DNA from 3 places in the Halomonas sp. EF61 genome. Region 3 is predicted to be linked to each of the others. Evidence: predicted binding sites of a transcription regulator. Region 3 holds the regulator's gene; each other region holds the start of a gene.
What was found. The regulator sigma-54, encoded in region 3, starts transcription at its own class of promoters, with help from an activator protein. The targets are predictions, from matches to a motif close to TGGCACNNNNNTTGCTNT.

Region 1 (3,274 bases), on a different contig from region 3:
TGATGTCAATCCTTGACCCTTGCCGTTGTGCGACATTTAGGGTCAATCCTTGAACCACACTATCATGCAACAGAGGACGCCCATGTCACAGGAGTGCTTGCCAAAGGATGATGCCGGATGCGCCAAAAGGCTCAGTCGGCTGCTTGAGTTTCTTCACCGGTCCCCCAGCCCTTGGCACGCCACCGCGAACATGGCTCAGCGGCTCGAGGACGCCGGCTACCGTCGTCTGTTGGAGACCGATAGCTGGGATTTGGTTCCCGGTGACCGCTTCTACGTGACCCGCAACGATTCTTCGATTATCGCTGTCAACCTGCCGAAGGGCCAGCCGGTCACCAGTCTGCGCATGGTCGGCGCCCATACCGACAGCCCCAATCTCAGGCTGAAGACCCACGCCGGCCAGACCTCGGCGGGCTGGCTGCAGCTTGGCGTGCAGGTCTACGGCGGGGCACTGCTCGCGCCCTGGTTCGACCGTGACCTGGGCCTGGCCGGGCGTCTGCATGTCCGTCACGCCGATGGTCGCGTCGAGGGCGTGCTGCTCAACGTCGCCGAGGCCATCGCCATCATCCCGAGCCTGGCCATCCACCTGGATCGAGAAGCCAACGACGGCAAGGCGATGAATGCCCAGACTCAGATGGCGCCGGTGGTGCTGCAGGGCGGCAAGGACGACGACCTCGATCGCCTGCTGCTGGCCTGGCTGGAGCAGGAGCACGGTCTGACCGGGGTGAAGGTGCTGGACTTCGAGCTGGGCTTCTATGACCTGCAGCCGCCGTCGCTGGTGGGCGTGGGCAAGGAACTGATCGCCAGCGCCCGCCTGGACAACCTGCTGTCCTGCTTTATTGGCCTGGAAGCGATGCTCGACGCCGACGGCGAACAGGGCATGGTGCTGGTCGCCAATGACCACGAAGAGGTGGGTAGCGCCAGCGCCTGTGGCGCCCAGGGTCCGTTCCTCGCCGACGTGCTCAAGCGGGTGAATGGCCAGGTGGGCGAGGGCACTGAGGAAGGCTATATCCGCCTGATCCAGTCCTCGCGGATGATCTCCTGCGACAACGCCCACGCGCTGCACCCGAACTTCAAGGACAAGCACGACGCCCAGCACGGCCCGAGCCTCAACGCAGGCCCGGTGATCAAGACCAACGCCAACCAGCGCTACGCCACCAACAGCGCCACGGCGGCGATGTTCCGTGATCTGTGCGAGAAGGTAGAGGTGCCGGTGCAGACCTTTATTACCCGGGCGGACATGGGCTGCGGCAGCACCATCGGCCCCATCACCGCAACGGAGCTTGGCGTGCCGACGCTGGACGTGGGGGTGCCCCAGTGGGCGATGCACTCGATCCGCGAGACCGCCGGCAGCCAGGACGTGGAACACCTGACTCGGGCACTGACGGCCTTCTTCAACAGCGCCGAACTGGTGTAGGTCCAGCGCTCGCAGCGCTTGCTGAAAGACTGAAACGACGATAACAGAGCGCCTGGCGGGCAACCGCCAGGCGCTCTGTTTTTTCTGCGTCGGTGTTGAATCGTTACATTGGAAGGCGCAACGAAAAGGCCCGTCGATCGATGATCGACGGGCCTTTCGGTATCTGGTGGCTACGCCCTGACTCGAACAGGGGACCCCATCATTATGAGTGATGTGCTCTAACCAACTGAGCTACGTAGCCTTTGGATGGCGCCGTATTCTACGGATTCGCTGCTTGTTGTCAAGCACTTGGGTTATGGCAATGGCGCCGGTGACGGCCTTGGTGATGGCCCCGATGACGGCTCTGCTAGTGGCCCGGGGCGGCCAGGGCGACGCCAGCGCAGCGCGCTGGAAAGTCGGCTACCACCTGTGTGCCGTGTAGCGCGAGTTCTGTGCTGGCGTGACGGAGACCGCTGGAAAGGGCGCTACCGCCATGTGGTGGTCAAGCGCGCCAAGTGTTTGAAAAGACGTCCTCCCCGCAATCTGGCACGGGCCTTGCCCCGTATATAAGGGAAACAACAACAGGCGATCTGGATGGCCTGGCGTACAAGCCTCTAGTCGGCTTCTGGCCTTGGCCGTAACGAGGGCAGGTCGCCTCCAGATCAGGGGATCACGCCGGTGGCGAGATCCAGGACCACGACAGGGGAGTCGTTGCCGATGGAGCCCATCGAAACCTTCTACGACGTGATGCGGCGACAGGGGGTCACGCGTCGCTCATTTCTGAAGTTCTGTTCACTCACGGCGGCGGCGCTGGGACTGGGGCCTGCCTACACCGCCAAGATCGCCCACGCCATGGAGACCAAGCCGCGCACGCCGGTGATCTGGGTGCACGGGCTCGAGTGCACCTGCTGTTCGGAGTCGTTCATCCGTTCGGCCCACCCGCTGGTCAAGGACGTGGTGCTGTCGATGATCTCGCTGGACTACGACGACACCCTGATGGCGGCGGCGGGGCATCAGGCCGAGGCCGCCCTGGCCGACACCATCGAGCGCTACAAGGGCAACTACATCCTGGCGGTGGAGGGCAACCCGCCGCTCAATGAGGACGGCATGTTCTGCATCGTCGGCGGGCGGCCCTTCGTCGACCAGCTGCGCGAGACCGCCGAGCACGCCAAGGCGGTGATCTCCTGGGGCTCTTGCGCGAGCCACGGCTGTGTCCAGGCGGCGCGCCCCAACCCCACCCGGGCGACTCCGGTGCACAAGGTCATCACCGACAAGCCGATCATCAAGGTACCGGGCTGCCCGCCCATCGCCGAGGTCATGACCGGGGTCATCACCTATATGCTGACCTTCGACCGGCTGCCGGAGCTCGACCGTACCGGCCGGCCCAAGATGTTCTATTCCCAGCGCATCCACGACAAGTGCTACCGCCGGCCGCACTTCGACGCCGGCCAGTTCGTCGAGTCCTTCGATGACGAGGGCGCCCGTCGCGGCTACTGCCTGTACAAGGTGGGCTGCAAGGGCCCGACCACCTACAACGCCTGTTCGACCATCCGCTGGAACGAGGGGGTGAGCTTCCCGATCCAGGCCGGCCACGGCTGTATCGGCTGCTCCGAAGACGGCTTCTGGGACAAGGGGTCCTGGTACGCCCGGCTGCAGGACGTGCACCAGTTCGGCATCGAGGCCAACGCCGACCAGATCGGCGGCGTTGTGGCCACCGGGGTGGGCGGTGCGGTGGCGGTCCACGCCGCCGTCAGCGCCTTGAAACGGGCGCAGGTCAAGCGCCAGTCGTCAGCCAACAGGGAGGAAGCCTGATGACGCAGATCAACACCCCTAACGGGTTCAATCTGGACAGAAGCGGACGGCGTATCGTCGTCGACCCGG
Region 2 (3,274 bases), on a different contig from region 3:
GGATTGGCGGCGCGGGGACTGTGCTGATGAAGCGCACGCGCCACGCGCTCCTTGCCGGTCCCGGACTCGCCGTTGATCAACACCGTGATATGCGAGTGCGCCAGGCGCCCGATGGCCCGGAACACCTCCTGCATCGCCGGCGCCTCACCGATGATCTCGGCGTCGAGTCCTTCAGGCACGCTGACCGGCCGCTGGCGCTCGCGCACGTGGGCCACCGCGCGTCGCACCAGGGCCAGCGCCTCGTCCACGTCGAACGGCTTGGGCAGGTACTCGAAGGCCCCGCCCTGATAGGAAGCCACCGCACTGTCCAGGTCGGAATGGGCGGTCATCACGATGACCGGCAGGTCCGGGTGCACCTGGCGCACCTTGGCCATCAGATCGAGCCCGTCGATACCTGGCATGCGGATATCGGTGACCAGTACGTCGGGCGGCTCGGCCAGCAGTCGATCGAGGATACCGTCGGCCCGCTCGACCGCCTCGACCTCAAGGTCCGGCTGCGCCAGGGCGCGCTCGAGCACCCAGCGTATGGCCCGGTCGTCGTCGACGATCATTACACGAGCGGTATCAGTCATGACTCATCTCCAGGGGAATCAACAGACGGAATTCGGTACGTCCAGGCTCGGACTCGCATTCGATCAGCCCTTCGTGCTGGTGCAGCACCGACTGGGCGATCGACAGCCCCAGGCCGCTGCCCTCGGCACGACCGGACACCATCGGATAGAACAGGGTCTCGCGCAGCGTCTCGGGGACGCCCGGGCCGTTGTCGATCACGCTGACGTCGCAGACCAGACGATGGCGCTGGGCGCCCAGGGTGAACTGGCGGCGCGCGCGGGTCCTCAGGGTCATCACCGGGTTCGGTGTCTCGGACTCGACCAGCGCCTGGACGGCGTTGCGGGCCACATTGAGCACCGCCTGGATCAACTGGGCTTCATCGCCGGTCAACTCCGGCAGGCTGGGATCATAGTCGCGCTCGATGCTCACCCGCGGCTGCTCGACCAATAGCAGCGCGCGTACCCGCTCCAGCACCCGGTGGATGTTCAGCGGCTCTCGCCGACTCACCCGGTTGGGCCCGAGCATGGAATCGACCAGATCGCGGAGCCGATCCACCTCTTCGATGATGATCCGGGTGTACTCCTTGAGCGCCGGCGTCTGCTCCAGGTCACGCTCGAGCAATTGCGCCGCGCCACGAATCCCCCCCAGGGGATTCTTGACCTCGTGGGCCAGCCCCCGCGCCAGCACCTTCATGGTTTCCTGGCGCGACTGCAGCGCTTCCTCGCGGGAAATTCGCAACAGCCGATCCCGTGGTTCCATCTCCAGCAGCAGCTCGTCAGGCGACAGCGGCGTCACGGTGTAGTCCACCGTCAAGGGGTCTCCACCGGCGAGGACCAGCCGCGCCTCCCGTTGGGTATAGGGATGCTGTCCATCCCGGGCCCGTATCAGCACCTCGGCGATATCATCCTCGCCGCTGAGCCAGTCGCTCAGCGCCACGCCGGCAACCCGACTGGCGCTGACCGCCAGCAAGGTCTCCGCCGCCGGGTTCATCCAGGTCGGTCGCAGCTCGCCGTCGAGCAGCATGACCGCAGTTGTGAGGTGTTCGATGATGCCAGGCGTCATGGGTCCATCCTGATGGGGCAAAGCGCCCACTCGATAGAGGCCGCCACGGCGCCAAGCCGGCATTCCATGGTGGCGGTCCAGGTCTCGGCCTCGAGCAGGCGTCAGACAACAACATTCAAAGCAAGAAGCGGGCCAGCCTTGGTGCCAGTGGCACACTCCCGCCGCGCAGGCGCCAGGACGGTGCTTTTGTCGAGGAGGCGGGTCACCGTCGGCGCACCTACGCACCATTTTAGTGCACCAACCTGGTGCAGGGCAGTCTCGCCTGGATCACTGTCCGCACAAGGCCCGCAGATCGCGGGTCAAGGCGGCGCAGGACGAAGGGGGTTGGCGGGAAGCAGGCGGCTGGCGCGCTGTACGTGAATGACGATATCGGCACTGCGTTGACGCACCTCTCCCGACGGGGCCAGCACCACCAGGCCCAGGCGATGCTCGCCACGCTCCAGATTGGTGAGCCACAGTGGGCCGATGCCGGTGACGCTGGTGGCGAGCACACCGTCGACCTCCAGGCCGAGGCGATCCCCCGTCGCCGGAGGCGGGCTGATCGCGGCCAGCACCTTCAATCTTCCCCCGGCCCCCGTGGGCAACACGCTGCCATCCGCCGGAGAGGCGATGGCCAGGACATCGTGGGGCTGGAAGATATCGGCGTCGCTATCCGGGCCTGGTACTGAAGGCGCCGTCGGCCTGGAGGGCGCCGCCACATCCAGCGCAGGGGCGCTGGACAACGACGGCGGTGCCAGCTCGCGGGCGCCGGCCGAGGGGGTATCGCTGTAGCGCACGACGCCGTCGGGACCGACACTGCGATAGATGGTGCTCGCCGGCACGGTTTCTGCCACCGGCAACGCCAGCCCGGATGCTGCCAGCAAGGCAATGGCCATCAGTGATGGTCGACTCGGCGACGAGGGAGCGCTCTCGCCCCTCTCCCGGCCTGCCCTGCGCGTCCACCGCTGCATCATCGTGATTGCCCTCGCCGACCTTCCCCTGACGAGGATGACGGCAGCCACGACCCGCGCCAAGGGGATCCCTTGCCCAGGCGCAAGGCCCGCGCAAAAAAAATCGGCCCCGCGATCATCGCGGGGCCGACGGAACGCACGAGGCGCTATGCCGATCAGCAGCTGTAGTACATGTCGAACTCGATCGGGTGGGTCGCCATGCGCAGACGCTCGACATCCTCGTTCTTGAGCTCGATGTAAGCGTCGATCATGTCGTCGGTGAAGACGCCACCTTCGGTCAGGAAGCTGCGGTCCTCGTCGAGGGCTGCCAGCGCCTGGTCGAGGCTCTCGGCCACGGTCGGGATGGCCTTGCCTTCTTCCGGCGGCAGGTCATAGAGGTTCTTGTCCATGGCGTCGCCGGGGTGGATCTTGTTCTTGATGCCGTCGATACCGGCCATCAGCATCGCCGCGAAGCACAGGTAGGGGTTGGCGGTCGGGTCGGGGAAACGCGCCTCGACACGCTTGCCCTTCGGGCTTGCGGTGTACGGGATACGGATGGAAGCAGAACGGTTACGGGCGCTGTAGGCCAGCATTACCGGCGCTTCGAAGCCCGGCACCAGACGCTTGTAGGAGTTGGTAGAAGCGTTGGTGAAGGCGTTCAGGGCGCGGGCGTGCTTGATGATACCGCCGATGTAGAACAGTGCCATTTCAGACAGACCGGCGTACTCGTC
Region 3 (3,274 bases):
TATCGGCTACCTGCCTCAGGAGGCTTCGATCTTTCGCAAGCTGTCGGTGGCCGACAACATCATGGCGATCCTCGAGACCCGCAAGGACCTCGACCGCGAGGGCCGAGAAGCACGTCTCGAGCAACTCCTCGAGGATTTCCACGTCAGCCATATTCGTGACAACCCCGGCATGAGCCTGTCCGGCGGGGAGCGGCGCCGGGTCGAGATCGCTCGCGCCCTGGCCACCGAGCCGGCCTTTATCCTGCTCGATGAACCCTTCGCCGGGGTCGACCCGATCTCGGTGGGCGAGATCAAGTCCATCATTCGTCAACTCAAGGCCCGCGATATCGGCGTCCTGATCACCGATCACAACGTGCGCGAGACCCTCGATATCTGCGATCGTGCCTACATCGTCGGCGACGGCCAGATCATCGCTGAGGGCAGCGCCGAGTCCATCCTCGCCAACCAGCGCGTCAAGGAGGTCTACCTGGGCGAGAACTTCCGCCTCTAGACCGCAGGGCCGCCCGACAGCCGCAGTCGCAGTCGCAGTCGCATCAAGCGGCCGCAACACTTGCCAGCATCAGCATCCAACCGCCGGCCCCGAAAGGGTCGGCCTCACCTTGCACACAGGGCCTCCCTCGAAAGAAGCACCTCCCCCCTACCAAGTTGTTCCACATCGACCTTTACACTCCCTCCCACAGGTCAAAAAACACCAACTTGGCAAGATGCTTGCATGTCTGATGACTCGTCGTTAGGGTAAAGCCTTTCGACAACACTGGTGGATCCCGACCCATGGCCCTCAAGGCGTCACTGCAGCTGCGCATCGGTACCCAGCTGACCATGACCCCGCAACTGCAACAGGCGATCGGCCTGCTGCAGCTTTCGACCCTGGACCTGCGCCAGGAGGTCCAGCAGGCGCTGGAGGCCAACCCCATGCTCGAACTCGAGGACGAGTTCGGCGAACAGCAGACGAGGGAAGCCGTGGAAGATGACTGGGCGGATCAGATTCCCTCGGAACTCAGTGTGGACAGCGACTGGTCCGACACCTACCAGGACCTGGGCACCACCCCCGCCGGCAGTGGCGAGGCGCCGGATTTCGAGCGCCAGGCAAGCTCCCAGTCACTGCACAGCCACCTGAGCTGGCAACTGGCGATGCTCGACGTCAGCGACCAGGAGCGCCTGATCGCCGAGAGCCTGCTCGACGCGGTCAACGCCGACGGCTATCTCGAGCAGACGCTGGATGACATTGCCCAGGGGCTCGAGCAAGACGGTCGTCGCCCCCCTCCCCTCGCCGAGGTGGAGGCGGTGCTGGTTCGGCTGCAACAGTTCGAACCGACCGGAGTGTTCGCCCGCGACCTGCGCGAGTGTTTGATGCTGCAACTGGATAGCCTGCCTCGCGATACCGTCCTGCTGCCCCAGGCCGGACGACTGGTAAGACAGTTTCTCGAGGCGCTGGCCAGCGGCGACCGACGTCTGCTGAAGCGCCGACTAGGACTCGATGACGACCAACTCGACAGCGTCATCGAGCTGATCCGGAGCCTCGACCCACGTCCCGGCAGCCAGTTCGGTGACAGCGATAACGACTACGTCATACCCGACCTGGTGGTACGCCACACCGAAGAGGGCTGGCGCGTTGAACTCAACCCGGATGCAATGCCCCGACTGCGCATCCAGCCCGACTACGCTGCACTGATTCGGCGCGCGGACAAGAGCCAGGACAACCAGTTCCTCAAGGACCACCTGCAGGAGGCGCGCTGGCTGATCAAGAGTCTGTCCAGCCGCAACGACACCTTACTGAAGGTCGGCCGGGAAATCATGGTGCGTCAGATCGACTTCCTCGAGCAGGGAGAAGCGGCCATGAAACCGTTGGTGCTGGCCGATATCGCAGACAAGGTGGAGATGCACGAGTCCACCATCTCCCGCGTGACCACCCAGAAGTTCGTGCACACGCCTCGCGGCGTGTTCGAGTTGAAGTATTTTTTCTCGAGCCAGGTCGGCCAGGATGGCGACGCCCATTCCAGTACCGCCATCCGCGCCATGATCAAATCGTTGATTCAAAAGGAACCTGCCCGCAAACCTCTGTCGGACAGCAAACTGGTGGAATTGCTGGCGGAAGACGGCGTCAATGTCGCCAGACGCACCGTGGCAAAGTACCGGGAAGCCATGAATATTCCGTCTTCCAGCGAGCGCAAGCGACTGCGCTGAGGCCTTGCGCTGCGGCGTCGCTAGCCTAGTTATCGGGAAAGCGCAAGCACTTGAAATTTCGCATGACATCTGCGTCTTTCTGCGTAGCGTCGAGGGGGTTTGCAGGATCGGAAAAAGGGTTACAATCAAGCCACCACCCGAAAGAGCAAGGAGCCTGTCATGCAAGTCAACATCACCGGCCACCACGTCGAATTGACCGATCCCCTGCGTGACTACGTACAAGAGAAGCTCACCCGTGTGGAGCGCCACTACGACAACATCACCAACGTCCAGGTGACCCTCTCGGTGGAAAAGGAACGCCAGCTGGCCGCCTGCACCCTTCACGCCGCCGGTGCCGACCTGCATGCCGAAGCGCAGGACGGCGACATGTATGCTGCTATCGACGCCCTTGCCGACAAGCTGGACCGCCAGCTGGTCAAGCACAAGGAAAAATCCCAAGCCCGCGCCCAAGGCGCCGGAATTCGCTGACTCTCATGACATTGGAAGCCATTCTCCCTCCCGAGCGCACATTGTTCGATGTCCCGGGAGGCAGCAAGAAGAGGGTGCTGGAGTTTTTCAGCACCTTCATTGCGCAGAACACCCCGAGCCTGGACAGCCAGGAGGTCTTCAGTCGGCTGATCGGACGTGAGCGCCTGGGCAGTACCGGCATAGGCAATGGCGTCGCCATTCCCCATGCCCGCAACCCCCACTGCAAGGCGCCCATCTCCGGCTTCCTCAAACTCGCGGAACCTGTCGACTTCGATGCCATCGATGGTGAGCCCGTCGATCTGGTGTTCGTACTGCTGGTACCGGAAGAGGCCGACGACGCCCATCTCGCCCTGCTCGGCCAGGTCGCCGGCGTCATGAACGACGCCGACACACGTCACCGTCTGCGCCACGCCAGCTCCCAGCGCGAGCTTCACGAGCGCCTGCAGGAAGCCATCCGCCAACAGGCGCCAGGGGACGACACTCCCTCCTGATCGCGGCCTTGCCTAGGCCATCAGCAATGGACGCCTGCCCAAGGAGACAGGACATGCAGCTCGTGATCATCAGTGGTCGCTCCGGCTCGGGAAAGTCCGTGGCCCTTCAAGCCCTGGAGGACCTGGGGTTC

Region 1: NFI08_RS20105 (hydrogenase small subunit) is a predicted target of sigma-54. The motif match lies at 1,938-1,955, and genes of this name have one in related genera.
Region 2: glnL (nitrogen regulation protein NR(II)) is a predicted target of sigma-54. The motif match lies at 1,732-1,749, and genes of this name have one in related genera.

What each region holds. Positions count from the first base shown of each region.
Region 1 is NZ_JAMSHM010000004.1:120,406-123,679, reverse strand. Features, by position in the region: gene NFI08_RS20115 (M18 family aminopeptidase) at 83-1,414, shown strand; tRNA gene NFI08_RS20110 (tRNA-Met) at 1,579-1,655, opposite strand; gene NFI08_RS20105 (hydrogenase small subunit) at 2,111-3,205, shown strand; gene NFI08_RS20100 (nickel-dependent hydrogenase large subunit) at 3,205-3,274, shown strand, end outside.
Region 2 is NZ_JAMSHM010000001.1:830,517-833,790, forward strand. Features, by position in the region: gene ntrC (nitrogen regulation protein NR(I)) at 1-572, opposite strand, end outside; gene glnL (nitrogen regulation protein NR(II)) at 565-1,614, opposite strand; gene NFI08_RS03655 (DUF4124 domain-containing protein) at 1,914-2,489, opposite strand; gene glnA (glutamate--ammonia ligase) at 2,720-3,274, opposite strand, start outside.
Region 3 is NZ_JAMSHM010000002.1:152,631-155,904, forward strand. Features, by position in the region: gene lptB (LPS export ABC transporter ATP-binding protein) at 1-490, shown strand, start outside; gene NFI08_RS09765 (RNA polymerase factor sigma-54) at 772-2,184, shown strand; gene hpf (ribosome hibernation-promoting factor, HPF/YfiA family) at 2,344-2,652, shown strand; gene ptsN (PTS IIA-like nitrogen regulatory protein PtsN) at 2,658-3,143, shown strand; gene rapZ (RNase adapter RapZ) at 3,197-3,274, shown strand, end outside.